3 regions of the Amycolatopsis sp. CB00013 genome follow, and region 3 is predicted to be linked to each of the others. Evidence: riboswitches for the same ligand, from Rfam matches in the RefSeq annotation. Region 3 holds a riboswitch; each other region holds the start of a gene.
The links. A riboswitch is a leader RNA that binds a small molecule or an ion and turns the genes downstream of it on or off. The one in region 3 is predicted to bind cobalamin.

Region 1: another riboswitch for cobalamin. It lies ahead of metE (5-methyltetrahydropteroyltriglutamate--homocysteine S-methyltransferase); the one in region 3 lies ahead of AMK34_RS39550 (prenyltransferase/squalene oxidase repeat-containing protein).
Region 2: another riboswitch for cobalamin. It lies ahead of AMK34_RS38730 (ABC transporter substrate-binding protein); the one in region 3 lies ahead of AMK34_RS39550 (prenyltransferase/squalene oxidase repeat-containing protein).

What each region holds. Positions count from the first base shown of each region.
Region 1 is NZ_LIWC01000003.1:1,304,656-1,308,928, forward strand. Features, by position in the region: gene metE (5-methyltetrahydropteroyltriglutamate--homocysteine S-methyltransferase) at 1-2,139, opposite strand, end outside; cobalamin riboswitch at 2,239-2,461, opposite strand; gene AMK34_RS25695 (ribonucleotide-diphosphate reductase subunit beta) at 2,544-3,620, opposite strand; gene AMK34_RS25700 (ribonucleoside-diphosphate reductase subunit alpha) at 3,697-4,273, opposite strand, start outside.
Region 2 is NZ_LIWC01000007.1:462,923-467,195, reverse strand. Features, by position in the region: gene AMK34_RS38740 (cation:proton antiporter) at 1-1,281, opposite strand, end outside; gene AMK34_RS38735 (class I SAM-dependent methyltransferase) at 1,510-2,253, opposite strand; cobalamin riboswitch at 2,277-2,431, shown strand; gene AMK34_RS38730 (ABC transporter substrate-binding protein) at 2,512-4,020, shown strand; gene AMK34_RS38725 (ABC transporter permease) at 4,022-4,273, shown strand, end outside.
Region 3 is NZ_LIWC01000007.1:623,212-627,484, forward strand. Features, by position in the region: gene AMK34_RS39545 (helix-turn-helix transcriptional regulator) at 1-1,472, shown strand, start outside; gene AMK34_RS39550 (prenyltransferase/squalene oxidase repeat-containing protein) at 1,596-2,603, opposite strand; cobalamin riboswitch at 2,636-2,784, opposite strand; cobalamin riboswitch at 2,877-2,943, shown strand; gene AMK34_RS39555 (hypothetical protein) at 3,033-4,273, shown strand, end outside.

The sequences.
Region 1 (4,273 bases), on a different contig from region 3:
GGCGGTCCGCAGCAGGCCGCTGACCTCCTCGACGCCCGGGACGCGCGGCGAGTGGATGTCGTAGACACCCGGCCCGACGCCGCGGCCGAAGCCCGCCGCGCCGAGATCGGTGACGACCTCCATCTTCGACCGCGCGGCCTCGATGCTGGTGACGTCGGCGTCGAGCGCGTCGATCGCCTTGACCACCTCACCGAATTCCGAATAGCACATATGCGTGTGGATCTGGGTGGCGTCGTCGATCCCGGAAGTCGCCAGCCGGAACGACGAAACCGCCCACGCGAAGTACGCCTCGTGCGCCGCCGCGCGCAGCGGGAGCAGCTCCCGCAACGCCGGCTCGTCCACCTGGATGACGCGGATGCCCGCCTCCTGCAGGTCGTGCACCTCGTCGCGGATGGCCAGCGCCACCTGACGGGCGGTCTCGCCCAGCGGCTGATCGTCGCGGACGAACGACCACGCCAGGATCGTCACCGGTCCGGTCAGCATGCCCTTGACGGGTTTGCCGGTCAGGCCTTGGGCGTAGCGCGCCCACTCGACGGTCATCGGCTCCGGACGCGAGACGTCGCCGTACAGGATCGGCGGACGGACGCACCGCGAACCGTAGGACTGCACCCAGCCGAAGTCGGTGGCCGCGAACCCGGCCAGCCGCTCGGCGAAGTACTGCACCATGTCGTTGCGCTCGGGCTCACCGTGCACCAGCACGTCGAGGCCGAGGTCCTCCTGCAGCCGGACGACGCGCTCGATCTCCGCCTTCATCGCGGCTTCGTAGCCCGCGTCGTCCAGCGAACCCGCCTTGTGCGCGGCCCGCGCCTTGCGGACGTCGGTGGTCTGCGGGAACGAGCCGATCGTCGTGCTCGGCAACGGCGGCAGGTTCAACGCGGCCTGCTGAGCCGCCGCCCGCCGAGCATAGGGGGAGCGGACGGTGTCCTCCGGCCGCAGCGCCTCCAGCCGGGCGCGGACCCCGCTGTCGGCCAGATCGGCCGCCGTCGCGCGATCCGTGGCCGCGGCGCGGGCGGCGGAGAGGTCGACTCCCTCTTCTTTCAACGCGCGCCCGAGCAGAACGACCTCGTCGACCTTCTGCCTGGCGAAAGCGAGCCAGCCCTTCAGTCGCGGGTGAAGCCCGTCCTCCCGTTCGACGTCGTAGGGCACGTGCAGCAGCGAGCAGGACGTCGACACGCTGACCGACTTCGCGGTGCCCAGCAACGTCGCCGCCCGGCTGAGCGCGCGGGTCGGATCCGTGCGCCAGACGTTGCGCCCGTCCACGACACCGGCCAGAACCTCTTTGTCCCGCAAGGCGGGTTCGGAGGCGACGGCGTCCACAAAGGACTCATCGGACACGAGATCGACGGCGATCGCGTCGATCGGGGAGCGGGCGAGCACGCCGAGTCCGCGTCCGAGCCCGCCGAAGTACCCGGCGACCAGGATCTTCGGCCGCGCGGTCTCCTTCGCGAGCCGGTGGTAGGCGCGGATGAGCGCGTTGAGTTCCCGTTCGCTGCGATCGGCGGCGAAGGCGGGCTCGTCGAACTGGACCCACTCGACGCCTTCGTCGTGCAGACGGCGCAGTAGGTCGACGTAGCCGTCGAGAAGGTTGTCGAGCAGCTCCAGCGGACGGAAGCCCTCCGGAGCCGTCCCGGCCGGCTTCGCGAGCAGCAGGAACGTCACCGGGCCCACCAGCACCGGCCGGGTCTCGACGCCGATCGCGCGGGCTTCGCGGTACTCGTCCAGCGGTTTGGTGCCGGTGAGCGAGAACGTCGTTTCCGGGCCGAGTTCGGGGACGATGTAGTGGTAGTTCGTGTCGAACCATTTCGTCATCTCCATCGCCGGCGCGTCCTGCACCCCGCGCGCGGCGGCGAAGTAGGTGTCGAGCGGCGAGAGGCCGAGCGTGGTGAAGCGCTCCGGCAGCGCTCCGAACAGCTCGGTGGTGTCGAGTACCTGGTCGTAGTGGGAGAACGTGTTGGAGGGGACGGAATCCAGTCCCGCGTCCTTGAGTTCCCGCCAGGCGCGGGTGCGCAGCGCGCGGCCGGTGCCGAGCAGTTCGGCCTCGTCGATCCTGCCCGCCCAGTAGCGTTCGAGTGAACGCTTGAGTTCCCGGTCCGGTCCGATCCGGGGGTAGCCCAGCACTGTCGTGCCGATTTCGGTCACAGCTCTCTCCTCGCGAGCTTGTCGTCGGAGCCCGGAGCGCGCAGGAGTGACCGCCGTTCGGTCGTGCCCATCCCACGAGGCCCGGACTCACGCACGCCGTCGGCGCGCGTACCACGGGCAGGTCTTCGGACTCGTGGGCGACTCGCTCGCTCCTACCGGCCGTCGCTTCCCGGGGCGCCATGTCCCAGTGCTTTACCGTGTCTCGCACGGTGACGGCTTTCGTTCCCACATACCGCTGCGGGGCAGTCCCGGATTCGCACCGGGTTCCCTGTTACCTCGACCGGCCTGGGAGGCCGGGCGAACCAGTAGCACTCCGGAGCGTACCGCGAAGGAGAAGTACATGAAGGCCCCCTTCCTGTACCTAGGCGCAAGGAAGGGGGCCTTCATGTACTACGTGTCGGTGATCAGTCCCAGTCGAGGGCGCCACCGGACTGGTACTCGATGACGCGGGTCTCGAAGAAGTTCTTCTCCTTCTTGAGGTCCATCGCCTCCGACATCCACGGGAACGGGTTCTCGGTCTCGCCGAAGATCGGCGCGAGGCCGATCTGCTGCGCCCGCCGGTCGGTGATGAAGTGCATGTACTGCTCGATCAGCTCGGCCGAGAGCCCGAGCATGCCGCGCGGCATGGTGTCGCGGGCGTAGGCGACCTCGAGTTCGCACGCCTCGGTCAGCATCGTCCGGATCTCCGCCTGGAACTCCTCGGACCACAGGTGCGGGTTCTCGATCTTGATCTGGTTGATGCAGTCGATGCCGAAGTTCAGGTGGATCGACTCGTCGCGCAGGATGTACTGGTACTGCTCGGCGATACCGATCATCTTGTTCCGGCGGCCGAGCGAGAGGATCTGCGCGAAACCGGTGTAGAACCACATGCCCTCGAAGATCACGTAGAACGCGACGAGGTCACGCAGGAAGTTCTGGTCGGCTTCCGGGGTGCCGGTCTCGAAGTCCGGGTTCTCCAGGTTCTGCGTGTACTTCAGCGCCCACGCGTCCTTGTCCGAAATGGACGGGACCTCGCGGTACATGTTGAACAGCTCGCCCTCGACCAGGCCGAGGCTTTCGCAGATGTACTGGAAGGTGTGCGTGTGCACGGCCTCCTCGAACGCCTGGCGCAGCAGGTACTGGCGGCATTCGGGGTTGGTGATCTGCCGGTACACCGCGAGCACGATGTTGTTGGCCACCAGCGATTCCGCGGTGGCGAAGAAGCCGAGGTTGCGCTTCAGCATGGTGCGCTCGTCCTCGGTGAGGCCGTCGGGCGACTTCCACAGCGCGATGTCGGCCTGCATGGCGACCTCGGTCGGCATCCAGTGGTTGTTGCAGCCGGCGAGGTACTTCTCCCACGCCCAGGTGTACTTCATCGGCAGCAGCTGGTTGACGTCGGCGCGGGCGTTGATCATCCGCTTGTCGTCGACGTTGATGCGGGCGGCGCCGACTTCGATCTCACCGAGGCCCGTGGCGTCGGCGGAGGCGTCAAAGGTGGTCATGAAAGCTCACTTCACGAGTCGGGGGTCGTGAGTGGCGATTCGGGTTCTAACCCGAATCGCCACTCACGACGATGTCTTACTGGCAGGCTTCGCAGTCGGGGTCGTCGATCCGGCAGGCGGCGCCTTCGGTGGCGACGAAGTCGACGTCCGAGACCTTCGGCATCTCCTTCGGCTCCGGCTTGGCGGCCGGGGCAGGAGCGGTCACCGGCACGGCCGGAACCGCGGCGGAAGCCGACGGCGCGGGCGAAGCGGCGGGAGCCGGGGCGGCGGCGGGCTTCGGCGAAGCGGGTGCGGCGGGGGCCGGGGTGGCCGAGACCGCGTTCAGCTTGCCGTCGGTGCCGCGCAGGGTGCTCTTCTCCACGTGCGTCGCGGACCGGGCCCGCAGGTAGTACGTGGTCTTGAGGCCCTTGTGCCAGGCGTAGCGGTACAGCTCGTCGAGCTTGCGGCCGCTGGGCGCCGCGATGTACAGGTTCAGCGACTGGGCCTGGTCGATCCACTTCTGGCGCCGCGAACCGGCGTCCACCAGCCACTTGGACTCGATCTCGAACGCGGTCGCGTACAGCGCCTTCAGGTCGTCCGGCACGCGGTCGATCTGGCCGAGGCTGCCGTCGAAGTACTTCAGGTCCGAGACCATGACCTCGTCCCACAGCCCG
Region 2 (4,273 bases), 160 kb from region 3:
GACCAGCAGGGCGCGGTCCGGCGTGTCCTGCGGAAGGGTCTGCGCCGCCGCGAGGGTGATCGCGCCGCGCATCCCCGCCCAGCCGAGCACCACGCCACCGCGCCAGCCCAAGGTCTCGGTGAGCCGGAACTCGACGTCGGCGGCGGCCCGGTCGAGCCGTTTCCGGAAATGCGCCACCAGCCTCGGTGACGCTTTGTCCAGCCGTTCGGTGACGGCGGGATTCGACTCGTCGCCCCGCAGCACCGCCTGCGTCGTTTCCAGCCGGGGCTTGAACCGAGCTGCCTTCCGCTGCTCGCGGTACAGGCCACCGACCAAGGGCCCGACGAAGACGATGCGCGCGACGATGACGAGCGCCGACGCGGCCAGCCCGATGCCGAGCGCGCGCCACACGCTCGAACCGTCGTCGTGCACCTCGTCGATGAGGGTTTTGACGCTGAGTCCCATGAGCAGGAACATCGCGCTTTCCAGCAGGAAGGCCGCGGTGCGCCAGTTGACGGCCTCGGCGAGCCGATCCGTCGCGCGCAGATGCCGCGGAGCGAGGTGACCGGTCACCAGGCCGGCGACGACGACCGCGAGCACGCCGGAGGCTCCGGCCTCTTCCGCGGGCAGGAACGCGATGAAGGGGACCACGAAGGAGATCGCGGTGTTGAGCACGGCGTTGCCCAGCAACGCGCGCACCCGGACGTTGACGATCCCGACGAGCAGCCCGATCCCGACCGCCACGACGACCGCGAAGACGAACTCCCCCACGATGCCCCAGACGGACACCGACCCGGCGACCGCGGCGACGGCCGACCGCAGCAGGACGAGCGCGGAGGCGTCGTTGACGAGTCCTTCGCCTTCGAGCACGGTCAGCAGCCGGGGCGGGAGGCCGAGCCGCCGTCCCACGGAAGTCGCGGCGACGGCGTCAGTGGGGCTGATGACCGCACCGAGCGCGAACGCGGCGGGCCAGCCGATGTCCGGGATCAGCTCGTGGAACAGCCAGCCCGCGCCCAGGGTCGTCCCCACCACGAGCAGCACCGCGAGACCGGTGATCGGCCGGATGTTCCGCCGGAAATCGACCACCGGCATGTTCACCGCCGCCGAATACAGCAGCGGCGGGAGTACTCCGGCGAGGATCAGCTCCGGTTCGACCTCGGGATGCGGGACGCCGGGCAGGAAGCTCAGGCCGATACCGGCCACCACGAGGCTCAGCGGAGCGGCCACGTTGAGCCGTTCGGAGAACGCGGCCACCAGGACGATGCTGACGACACCGAGGACGACGACGAGGGTCAGGTTCACCGGGTTCACGTGTCCTCTCGCCGGTCAGTGGCTTGCCGTGTCCATTGGACACGAGGCCGGCGGACCCGCAAGTCGGAGCCGGTCAGTACGGTGGCGACCGACAGGGTGAAGGGGACCTTCCCCTCATCGCACGAGCGGAAAGTCCCCTTCACCCCGGCCTGCGGTCCTCATGGGTGGCAGAGTCCGAGCAGGTGTTGCGAAAGCCACTTTCACAACATCCGCAGCCGGTCAGCGCAGGGCCGCCAGGACGTAGTCGTCGCCGGACTGCCACACCGGGGCCACCTCCGCGAACCCCGCCGCTCGAAGCAGCCGGGTGTGCTCCTGCGGGCTGAGCCGGTTGCCGTAGCCGGTCGAGGTGCCGCGCAACTCATCGGCCGTGAAGCGCTCCCGCAGCGCGGGATCCGCGGCCACCGCCGCCCACCAGGTCTTCCAGTCCTCGTTGGCGTGGACCCCGGCACGGGCCGCCCGGCGCTCCTTGACGACTTCGGCGAGCTCGCGGATGGCCGGTTGCTCGTCGTAGAGGTGGTCGCCGTTCACGAGCGCTCCGCCCGCCCTCAGCGCGACGGCGAGGTCACGGTAGGCCTCGGCGAGCCGCTCGGGGCGCAGCCAGTGCAACGCGGTCGTCGAGACGGCGGCGTCGACAGGCCGCCACTTCAGCCAGCCGCTCTCGGCGAGATCGGCCCGGACGTACTCGATGTCGCTCCGCTCCGGCCGGGTCGCGCGGGCGAGGGCGAGCAGGAACGGGTCGTCGTCGAGGCCGACGATCCGTGCGTGCGGTAACCGCCGGGCGAGCCTGGTGGTCAGCGAGCCGGGGCCGCAGCCTAGATCCAGCACCAGTGGCTCGGCGACGTCGCGGCAGACGTGTTCGACGACGTCGATCACCACGGTGAAACGTTCTTCACGGTCGGCGACATAGCGTTCCTGCTGCACGTCCCACCGGCGCACCCAGTCCGCCGCGAGCTTCTCGTCCACCGGCCTCCCCTTCGTGATCTTGATCCTGTGTAGCACACGCCGGTCATGGGTTACCGTGTGCGCCACAACGTAAGAAGGTGCCCGTCGGGGGAAGCCGGTGTGAATCCGGCGCTGACCCGCAACCGTGATCGGCCGCCGAGCCGTGAGCCGGACTGCCCGCCGGACACCGCCAACCCCAACTGTCGTGGAGTGCGGAGCGGGGTCCCGTTCACGTGCGGTCGCGCGCCCGGGACAGTGCTCGACGTCCCGGAGGTCCCTATGACGCGTCATCCGCTCACCCGTCGGAGACTGCTCGCGCTGGCCGCGCTCACGCCGTTGGCCGCCTGCGGGACCGCGCCCGCGGACACGGGCCGGTTGCGAGTGGCGTTCGCCGCGGGCGGGTCGAAGGAAACCCTCGACCCGTCCCAGGTTTCGCTCTTCGTCGACCAGGCGCGGGCCAAGGCGCTCTTCGACACGCTGGTCGCCTACAACGCCGACACCTCCTTGCGGCCGCGGCTGGCCGAGTCCTGGGAAAGCGACGTCGCCGGCACGCGCTGGCGGATCCGGCTGCGGCAGGCGGCCTTCCACGACGGTCGTCCGGTCACCGCGGACGACGTGCTCTACAGCTTCCGGCGGATCGCCGACCCCGCGCTGGCTTCCTCGTCGCGGCAATACTTCGCGAAGATGGACTTCGCCCGCAGCAAGGCATTGTCCCCCACCGAACTCGAGCTGACGCTGACCGCGCCCGACTTCGAATTCCCGTCGGGCTGGGGCGCTCCCGGTGCGGAGATCGTGCCCGCCGGGACGACGGACTTCACCGCGCCGGTCGGCTCGGGGCCGTTCCGTTTCGTCTCGTTCACCCCCGGCGGCGCGGCGGTGTTCCGCAAGAACGAGTCGCATTGGGACGGCGCGCCGAGTATCGACGAGCTGGAATTCGTGCCGGTCAACGAAGAAACCGCGCGCGTCAACGCGTTGCTGTCCGGGCAGGTCGACTACGCCCACGACCTCGCGGCCGGAACCGCGGCACGGCTGGCGGGCGACGGACGCGTTTCGCTGCTCGAAGCCAAGGGCACGACGATGCAGGGCATGATGCTGCGCCTGACGCAACCCCCCTTCTCCGACCCGAGGCTGGTGCGCGCCGTACTGTCCGGAGTGGACAGAGAGGCGTTGAACCGCGTCGCGCTGGCCGGACGCGGGGAGATCGGCAACGACCTGTTCGGCAAGGGACTTCGCGGGTATGCCGCGGACATCCCCCAACGCCGCCGCGATGTGGACCTGGCCCGGTCGCTCGTCCGCGAGGCGGGCGCGGAAGGGCTGGCCTTCGCCGTCGAGACCAGCGACGTCGACCCGGGTTTCGCCACCGCGGCCACACTGATTTCCCAGCAGCTCAAGGAGATCGGGCTCGCCGCCACCCCGAACACCCGCGCGTCGAGCACCTATTTCAGCGAGGTCAAGACCAAGGGCGTCGCCGCGCTCACCCGCACGGCCACCCTGCCCGTCCCGACGTTCCTCAACCAGCGCTTCCGCACGCGCGGCTCGAACAACGTGAACGGCTTCGGCTCGCCGGAGTTCGACGCGCTGCTGGATCGCGCCACGGCCACCGCGGACGAACGCGCCAGGCTGGCGCTGTTCGGCGACGCGCAACGGATCGTCCACGAAACCGGCGGTCTGCTCGCCTGGGGGTTCAGCACCTGGACCATCGCCGTGTCGAAACGGGTTTCCGGGGTGGTGACCGCGCCGCCGAACACCTTCGATTGGGCTCGGTTCGACCGCGCCCGGCTGTCCTGACGTGCGGGGTCACGCCGTACGACGGCTGGGTTTCGCGGTGGTGCAGGCGATGTTCGTGCTGGTCGCGACGTTCGCCGTGACCGCGTTGCTGCCGGGCGACGCGGCCTCGGTCGTGCTCGGCGAACAGGCCACCGACGAGCAGGTGGCGACCGTCCGCCACCAGCTCGGGCTCGACCAGCCGCTGCTCGACCGGTTCGGGAACTGGCTTTCGGGGCTGGTCACCGGCGATCTCGGCCGGTCGCTCGTGACCGGC
Region 3 (4,273 bases):
CCGCCGATCCGGGATTGCGGGCGGCCCGGCTGCTGGCGGCGGCGGACGCGGCCTGGCAGGCGGGCAGACCGGGGTGGGCGCGGCTGCTGCTGTCCAGGGCCGACGCCGAACCGGGCGCGGTCGCGTTGCTGCACGGGGAGATCGAGCTGCGCGACGGCGATCCCGCCGTCGCCACCCACGAACTCGGCACGGCGGCGCGACTGCTGCCCGATCCGGCCGCCGCGCTGCTGCTGGCGGGCGAGGCGCGGAGGCTCGGCGGCGACCTCGGTGGCTACCGGGCGTTGGCGCGGACGGTCCCGGCCGGAGAAGGGCTGGCCTTCGCGCATTTCCGGGGTTTGACGTCGGTCTACGCCGGACGGCACGACGACGCCGTCGTCCCGCTGGAGGAAGCCGTCGCCAAGGGGATGGCCGACACCGACGTCGCCGGAGCCGTCTGGGCCGCCGAAGCGGCCTTCGCCCGCGGGCACGCGGAACAGGCACATGAGTACGCGGCGGCCGCGGTGAGCCGCGCGCGGCTCGGCGAACGCCACGCCGAACTGCCGTGGGCGCTGGTCTATCTTGCGCTTTCGGCCATCGCGCTCGACCGGATCCCGTGTGCGCGGGCGGCGTCCCGCGACGGCCTGCGCGCGCCCCACAACCTGCGGATGGAACACCTGACGTTGCTGGGGCTGGCCGCCGCGCTCCTCGGCGACCGTGCGCCGGAGCTGGACGAGGCGGCCGAGGGCATCGCCGAACGTGGGCTCGGCAGGCCCGCCGCCGTCGCCGCGTGGGCGTACGCCTGCCTGGACCTGGCCGAGGACCGGCCCGACGACGCGCTGAGCAGACTCGAAGATCTCGCTTCGGGCGTCTCCGGCGACCAGCCGGTGATCCGCGTGCTGGCCACACCGCAACTCGTCGAGGCGGCCGTCTGTGCCGGACGTCCCGAACGCGCCCGTTCCGCGCTGGAGGTGTTCGACCGCTGGACGCTGGCCGGGGCGGAACCCTGCTGGCTCGCGTTGAGCCACCGTTGTCACGCGCTGATGGCGTCGGATCCCGGTGTGGCGGAACGACATTTCCAGTCGGCCATCGAGGCGCACCGGCGGGCGGGCGGCGCGGTGGAACTCGCCAGGACCAGGTTCGCGTACGCCACCCTGCTGCGGCGGCATCGCCGGACCCGTGACGCCCGAGACCAGTTCCGCGATGCCTTGCGCGGCTTCGAAAACGTCGGCGCGACCCGCTTCGCCGAACGGGCCCGAGCCGGGCTGCGGGCGGCGGGCGAGACCGTCGACGCTCCGCACCGATCGCTCGCCGGCCTCACGCCGCAACAGGACGCCATCACCCGGCTGGTGGCGGCGGGGGAGACGAACAAGGAGATCGCGCGGCGGCTGGTGATCAGCCACCGGACGGTGGACCACCACCTGCGGAACATCTTCACCGCATTGGGGGTGCGGTCCCGCGTGGAACTCGCGCGCCGCGTCGCCGCCGGCGAGTGACGCTGCCCGTGACTCACGTGCTCAGAGGCGTGACTCGCGTGATTGAAGGCGTAACACGTGAGTTCCGCCTTCAATCACGCGAGTTCGGTCTTCAATCACGCGAGTTACGGGAACGGTCTCACCTCACGGGCAGGCGAGGACCGGGGCTTGCGGACGGCCACCGCCGTGCAGGTCGCTCAGCGGAACCCTGGCAAGACCGAGGATCGCCTGCGCGGTCGCGCGCGGGGCGGTCGTCGGGTTCGGACCGGTGGCGTCGTAGGCGATCGCGCCCCGGTCGGCCTCGGCGCCGGCGCAGCCGGTCTGCAGCGACCGCAGGAATTCCCGCGCCTTGACCGCGGCGGCGGGACGATGACCGGCCAGCGCTTCCGCGGCGAGGCCGGTGCTGTTGGCGTTGGGCGCGTTCGCGCCGACGCCGAAGCCGCCGTTCGCGTGCTGCTTCGTGACCAGCCACGACGTGCCCTCGCGGGCGTTCACCGGGTCGCCGACGGCGCGCAAGGCCTGCACGACCGTCGCGGTCGCGTCGACGTCGCTCGTGCACGTCGCTTCGCCGAAGTTCTGCGGGAAACCGCCGTCCGCGCACTGGGTGCCCGCGAGGAACGTCACGGCCGACGCCGGGGCACCGCCCGGGGTGCGGTCCAGCGCCAGGAGGGCGAGCGACTGCGAGAGGGCGTTGGAGTAGTCGCCGTACTCGGATCGGTCGGAGAACCGGCCGGACGGCGTGAGCAGCGAGAGCAGGCCCGCCTTCAGGTCGACGCCGCCGAACGACGCCGGGTCCTTGCCCCGGATCTGCGCGGCGAGCATCAATTTGGCGTGCGCGCCCGCATAGGCCTCGGTGCCGCCCCCGACGTAGCCGGTGGTGACCTCCGGCTTCGCGAGCCAGGCGATCGCCTTGCCCGCGTTCGTGTCCGACACGCCGGCCGCGGCGAACGCGAAGATCGCGTCGATCGTCAGGCCTTGATCGGGGAACTTCTGACCGCCGAAGTCGGCCTCGAACCGTTCGCCGTCGGTCATCTGCCTGGCGAGCCAGCCCGCGGCGGCGTCCGCCTTGTCGTGAGTGGCCGCGGCCGCCGCCGGAGCGGCGACCAGCCCGATGCCGCACAGTACGGCGACAGCGAAAACCAAACGTCTCATGAGAACCCTTTCCCGCATTTCCACGACAGGAGTCGGTGACACCGTGCGATGTGGGTGACCGGGCTCGCCTGGAAGGCACACCGTTGCGGGACAGCGCCGGACTCTCACCGGACTTCCCCCACGACCGCGCCTGAAGACTCTCACCCCGGTCGGGTGCGGGATACCGCCGGGTGCCCATGTGATCCTCACGACCGACTTGCCGGTGGTACCTACCGACGGTGAACAGGTGTTAACCTCGGCTGGCTCGACAACAGAACACCGCCGCCCGTGACGGGGAAGCCGGTCGAAATCCGGCGCTGTCGCGCAACCGTGGGCCCCTCGCAGGGCGAGCCGGGATACCGAACGGGCGGACGTACGAACCACTGTCGCGATAAACAGGGGTGACTGCGGCGTCCCGCGCTGTCCTCCGCCATGCCGCAAGGAGGAGTCATGCGCCGCGGGTATCTGGCCGCGTCGGCGTTCGCCGTCATCGTCACCATGATCGCCGCACCGCTCAGCGGGACGGCGACGGCGGCGAACGATCCCGGTGCGGCGAAGGTGAATTCCCGCTGGCTCGCGACGAAGCTGAAGCCGGACGGCACATTCGACAACCCCAGCGGCGGCTCATTGCCCGACCACGGCCTGATGCTCGACGCGCTCTTCGCGATGTACGCCGCGGGCGAAGGCGCGCGGGCCGAGCCGATCGTGAAGTTCCTCGACGACCAGGGCCACGCCACCGACTACTTCACCTGGGACGGGCTCGCTCCCGGCGCCGGATACGACAAGATCATCGTCGGCGGCGCCGTGGCGAAGACGCTGGTCGCCGCCCAGGTGTCCGGCCGGAATCCGCGGGCCTTCGACGGCTACGACCTGGTCGCCGAGACCCATGCGGCCATCATGCGCAAGGGCCCCGACAAGGGCCGGGTCAGCGATTACTCCAAGGATCCGGCCCTCGCCGACGCGGTGAGCAACAACGCGAACATGTTCGGCCAGGCGCTCGGCGTGATCGGGCTCGCCGTGGCGGGAGAGAACGACCGGATCGCCATCGACAGGCTGCTGACCCAGCAGTGTTCCGAGGGCTACTTCCGCGTCCTCTTCTCCTACATCCCGACGAAGGAGACCGGCGACCACGTCACCCCGGACGGCCGCAAGGTCTCGACCTGTGACGAGGGCAAACCGCTCGGCCTTTCCCCGACCGACGGTGACGCCACGGGACTCGCCCTCTCGGCGATGCTGGCCGCGAAGAAGGCGGGCGCGGCCGGTCTCGACGCCCCGATCGCCAAGACCGTCTCGTGGCTCAAGGCGAACCAGACGCCCGGCGGCGGCTGGGGTGGCGGCGTCGGCACCGAGGCGCCGAACACCAACAGCACCGGCCTGATCGTCCAAGCGCTCGTCGACGCGGGCGGCGCGAACGCGGCGGTGGACAAGGGCGTGCGGTTCCTCAAATCCGCGCAGGCGAACGCCGCGGCCGACTCCGGGAACAAGCTCGCGGGCGAACTCGGCGCGATCGCCTACGACCCGGCTTCCTACGAGGCGGCGCGTTCCTCCGGCATCAGCGGCCTCGACACTTGGATCCGCGCGAGTGCCCAGGCTTCGCTCGGGTTGTCGCAGGTCGGTTTCCACTCGCTCGCGAAGGGCGAAGTCCTGCCGCCGACCACCGGCGTCCCGGAAACCCCGGCTCCTGTCACGCA